Regions from separate parts of the Saccharospirillum sp. genome, predicted to be linked through region 2. Evidence: predicted binding sites of a transcription regulator. Region 2 holds the regulator's gene; the other holds the start of a gene.
The links. The regulator LexA, encoded in region 2, represses DNA repair genes until DNA is damaged. The targets are predictions, from matches to a motif close to TACTGTNTANNTANACAGTA.
Positions count from the first base shown of each region.

Region 1: a site for LexA is predicted at 1,220-1,239, ahead of dinB (DNA polymerase IV). Genes of this name have one in related genera too.

Region 1 is NZ_JBBECH010000045.1:18,059-20,464, reverse strand. Features, by position in the region: gene WEB54_RS07300 (DUF418 domain-containing protein) at 1-22, opposite strand, end outside; gene dinB (DNA polymerase IV) at 122-1,174, opposite strand; gene WEB54_RS07290 (patatin-like phospholipase family protein) at 1,354-2,226, shown strand; gene WEB54_RS07285 (PLDc N-terminal domain-containing protein) at 2,242-2,406, opposite strand, start outside.
Region 2 is NZ_JBBECH010000026.1:60,147-62,552, forward strand. Features, by position in the region: gene rnhA (ribonuclease HI) at 1-23, shown strand, start outside; gene dnaQ (DNA polymerase III subunit epsilon) at 87-824, shown strand; gene lexA (transcriptional repressor LexA) at 871-1,476, opposite strand; gene WEB54_RS03850 (alpha/beta hydrolase) at 1,550-2,406, shown strand, end outside.

The DNA.
Region 1 (2,406 bases), on a different contig from region 2:
CTTGCGTGCTGGTTGTGTGCATGGCAGGTAGGCGGCCCGGAAATGAGGTTCTACCGCAGTCTGCCAGAAAAAACCGGGGGCGGTTACCGCTGTGTCACGGAAACGGGTTTCTCAGCCACGCTTACCAAAGCGGCAATTGCGATGGTCCATCCTGCTGAGGCACCAGGCTCAGGCGGTAACCCACGCCCAGCAAACGCACCGGCAAGCTTCGCCGGTACCAGGCTTCTTCCAGCAAGGCGTTGAAAACGGAGGCATTGGGCGCTGTGTGGCTGTGTTCGGCGGTGGTCTGCTGGAAGTCGTTGAATTTAACTTTCACTACGGCTCCTTCGATGCGGTAACCGTTCAGGCGGGAAAATCGACTCTCCAGATCCTCTATCAGTTCCGGTAACCGGGCCTGGCACTGTTCAAGGTCGGGCAGGTCCTGGACGAAAGTGGTTTCGGTACTGACCGATTTACGCTGGCGGGTGACTTTAACACTGCGCTCATCCCGGCCATGTGCCAGATCCCACAGGCGTTGCCCGAAACTGCCATTGCGTTCGAGTAGGCTGCGCAGAGACTGCTGACGCACATCACCGCAGGTGTAGAGCCCCTGGGCGTGCAACCGTTCGGCGGTGCGCTGGCCAACGCCGTGGAGTTTAGTGACCGACAGGTCGAGCACAAAGGCGTCGATCTCATCCGGCAGAATGACTTTCAAACCGTCCGGTTTGTTCCAGTCGCTGGCAATTTTGGCGAGAAATTTATTGGGCGCTACGCCAATAGACACCGTTAATCCGACTTCCCGTTTTACCGCCTCCCGAATCGCCTCCGCCATGCGCGTGGCACTGCCCTGGCAGGCCAGGCTATCGCTTACATCCATATAGGCTTCGTCCAGAGAGAGCGGCTCGATCAGGTTGGTATAGCGGCGGTAGATATCGAAGATCTGGCTGGAGACTTCCTTGTAAACGTCCATGCGGCCGTGCACCAGCGTCAGGTGCGGGCACTTTTTTAACGCCATGGCGGTCGACATCGCAGACCGGACACCGTAGGCGCGGGCTTCGTAGTTGCAGGTCGCAATCACGCCACGACGATCTACCGCGCCGCCCACGGCCAGGGGGATGCCGCGCAACTCGGGGTTGTCGCGCATTTCAACGGCCGCGTAGAAGCAATCGGCATCGCTGTGGAGTATTTTGCGCATGGGCAGACGTCGGGGTGATACAGCTGATCAAAAAGTATGGTCAATAACTGTATGGATGTCCAGTTTCTGGCGGGGTTTACCCCATAGTCATCAGGCGGCGGTAGGTGTAGGCTTTTTGCTTTGATCCCCTTAAGTCCAACAGACTCCCTGGGCCATAAATTCAATAAGAGAGACACAGAGTGAAGAAAACTTCCATAGCGCTGGGCAGTGGTGGCGCTCGCGGGCTGGCTCACATTGGTGTTTTGCGGGCGCTTAAAGACGATGGGGACTATCAGATCAGTTCCATTGCCGGTTCCTCGATTGGCGCTCTGGTTGGGGGGCTCTACGCGGCTAATAAAATGGACGACTACGCCGATTGGGTCAGCAATCTTTCCCTGGGAGATATCTGGAAATTGCTGGATTTCTCCTATTCCCGGGTTGGCCTGTTCAAAGGCGATCGAATCATGGATCGACTGGCTGAGCTGGTGGGTGATACCCAAATCGAAGAACTCAATCTACCTTTCAGCGCGGTCGCGACCGATATTCAAAAAAGAGAGGAGGTCTGGATTACCCGGGGCTCCATGTTCGACGCCATTCGAGCCTCCATTGCCATTCCCGGTTTTTTCACGCCGGAGCACCGTAAGGGCCGGCTGCTGGTCGACGGTGGATTGTTGAGTCCACTGCCGATGACGCCAATGTTGTATCATGATGCCGAGTTTAACGTCGTGGTTTCACTGAACGGAAATACGTCTCAGACAGCAGCAGACCTGCCAGACAAAATACCCGCCGCCGAACACCCGAACAAGCTGATACAGTGGTTTCAGCAGACCCGGCAATCACTGGGGTTGACTGGTGAAACGCAGAGTAACAACGACTCGGTTGTTGATATTTTCGCCCAATCTGTTGAAGCCATGCAGGACCGCATCGCCCGCTACCAGTTAGCCGCTTTCGAGCCCGATTTGCTGATAGAAGTACCCGTCGATGCATGCGGCATTCTGGATTTCCACCGGGGTGCCGAAATGATCGAGCTGGGCTATGAGCTGACCATGAAAGCCCTGAAAAACAAGCGTTGACACGGTACTCTCGAACTATCGCTTGGGGCCCAGCAACAGCCACAGAATAAAGCCGAGGAAGGGTATCAGCAGCATGATAAGGATCCACAGGACCTTGCTGCCAGTCCCGGCGCTGCTCTGAGCCGTCTTCAAAATGCCGTAAATAACACAGATCAGTAAAATCAGGCCAAAAAAACCGCC
Region 2 (2,406 bases):
ATCATCGCAGCACCCGGGTTTAAACGCGTTCGGCCCTGGCGTATGCAACCTTAATCAGAACATGACTGGATGAGATCTTTAGCAAGATGAGACAAATCGTACTGGATACCGAAACCACGGGTTTAAGCCCCAACAAAGGTGATCGTATTGTGGAAGTCGGGTGCGTGGAGCTGGTGGATCGAAAGCTGACCGGTCGACATTTTCATTACTACATCAATCCTGAGCGCGATATTCCCGAAGAAGTGATAGCGGTACACGGGATTGATAACAACAAGGTAAAAGACGCGCCCAAGTTCCGGGACATTGCCCAGTCTTTCTGGGATTACGTCAGCGGTGCAGAGCTGGTAATACACAATTCCGCCTTTGATATGGGCTTCTTACAGATGGAGTTTAACCGCCTCGCCGATGAGGGCTTTACTCAGTTTGGTCAGCTTAAAGAGGTATGTGGTGTTCTTGATACGCTGAAACTGGCGCGCGAAAAACACCCAGGTGCTAAAGCTTCGCTGGATGCGCTGTGTAAGCGGTATGGCATCGATAATTCACACCGCACCTTGCACGGAGCCTTGCTCGACTCGGAAATTCTGGCTGATGTTTATTTGCTGATGACCGGTGGGCAAACCGCGCTGATACTGGATGATGAAGAAGAGAACAGTACGGAACAAGTGAGTTTTGATGCCAGCGCTGTTATTGCATCAAACCAGTCACTCAAGCGTGTGCAACCGACTGCGGAAGAGCAGGTCGCGCATCGTGAGATGTTGGCTGTTATCGAAAAAGCAGCCGGGAAATCACCCTTGTGGCTCGAACTGGCTGGTAAAAATAGCTGAGAGCCAGCCAGTTCGTTGGGTAGTGTTGTGTGTTGCAGCGCTTGTTTTAGTGCAGCGAACGCCGAATAACGCCCACATACAAGCCTTCGATGGCGAAGTCCTGTTGGGTTAAATCAACTTTGATCGGTTCAAAGTCTTCATTTTCCGGGTAAAGCGTGACAATCTGACCTTCGCGCTCGTAGCGTTTAACGGTAACATCGTCGCCCACCCTGGCTACGACGACATCGCCATTGCGCACCTGGTCGGTTTTATGGACGGCGATGAGGTCGTCTTCCAGAATGCCCATATTTTTCATGCTTAATCCCTGAACCTGCAGTAAAAAGTCGGCTTTGGGGCTGAACAGGGTAGACGGGAGACTCAGGAATTCTTCAATTTGCTCCTGAGCCAGAATGGGCTCGCCAGCTGCGACACGACCCACAACCGGAAGACCGGATTCAGGCTCTTCGGGAAGGCGAATGCCACGCGATGCGCCAGGAATGATTTCGATGGCTCCCTTTCGCGCCAGTGCCTTGAGGTGCTCTTCAGCGGCATTGGGGGAGCGGAAACCCAATTGGCTGGCAATCTCTGCCCGGGTAGGAGGGTAGCCGGTTTCCAGCATGTGGTCTTTTACGAGGTCGAGAACTTGTTGTTGACGAGCCGTCAGTTTAAACATAATGTCGCCCTGTTTTTTTATACAGTAGCTGTGATTATATACAGCCTGTAATCGCTGTAAAGGATTCTCTGGTTTGAAAAGTAGCAGTCAATACTTCCCGGTCGCGTTGTTGAGCGCGGAATACAAAGAGGGCATTTATGAAGATGTTTATTCGCTCAAGCCCAACACCAGCACCGACAATACGGTAGAGATTGCCCTGGTTCGGCTGCATTCCGAGCAAATATCGCGTGGCCATCCGGTCCTGCTGGTGCACGATGCCTTCTCTAATCACTGGCAATGGCTCGATTACGGCGTTGGCGGGGTTGCTGGCGCCCTGGTCCGGGCAGGATACGATGTCTGGCTGATGGACTGGCGCGGTCATGGCTTGTCTTCCCGCAATCAGAGGCCTGCGCTCAATACTCTGGAAGTCATGGCCGAGTATGATTTGCCACCGGCCATTCAGTTCATTGAAGAAAAAACCGCCCAGTTACCAACGCTGATCAGTCAGGGGTTTGGCTGTGAAATGGTGTTACAACATGCGGTCGTGCGCCAATACGCGGCCAATGTTGTGCTTCTGAATGCGGCACCAATCTGTCCTCGCCGGGTGTTCTGGTTGCCCGGTGTTAAAACCTGGCACCGGTTACGTCTTGGTTGGCGACGCTGGTATCGCCAGGAGGGGAGTGAAGAGCGTGAGCCCGTAACCTTGTTTCGGCATTTGTTGCGGCGTCAGGGTTGGTTCGGACGTTGGCGGGCCTACGATCAGGCATTGATAAAACCCAGGCTGAAAGCAGTAGAGGCCCGTCTCTATTGGGTGTCCTCATCACCTCAGGCGGATCCCGCACTTAAACGACTGGGGTTGGATCCTGCGAGGATCATACTCGGGGCCAGCGCCCGGGACTGGCTGACGCTGTTGCCAACCATTAGTCCCACTCGGGCAGTGATGTCACAGGA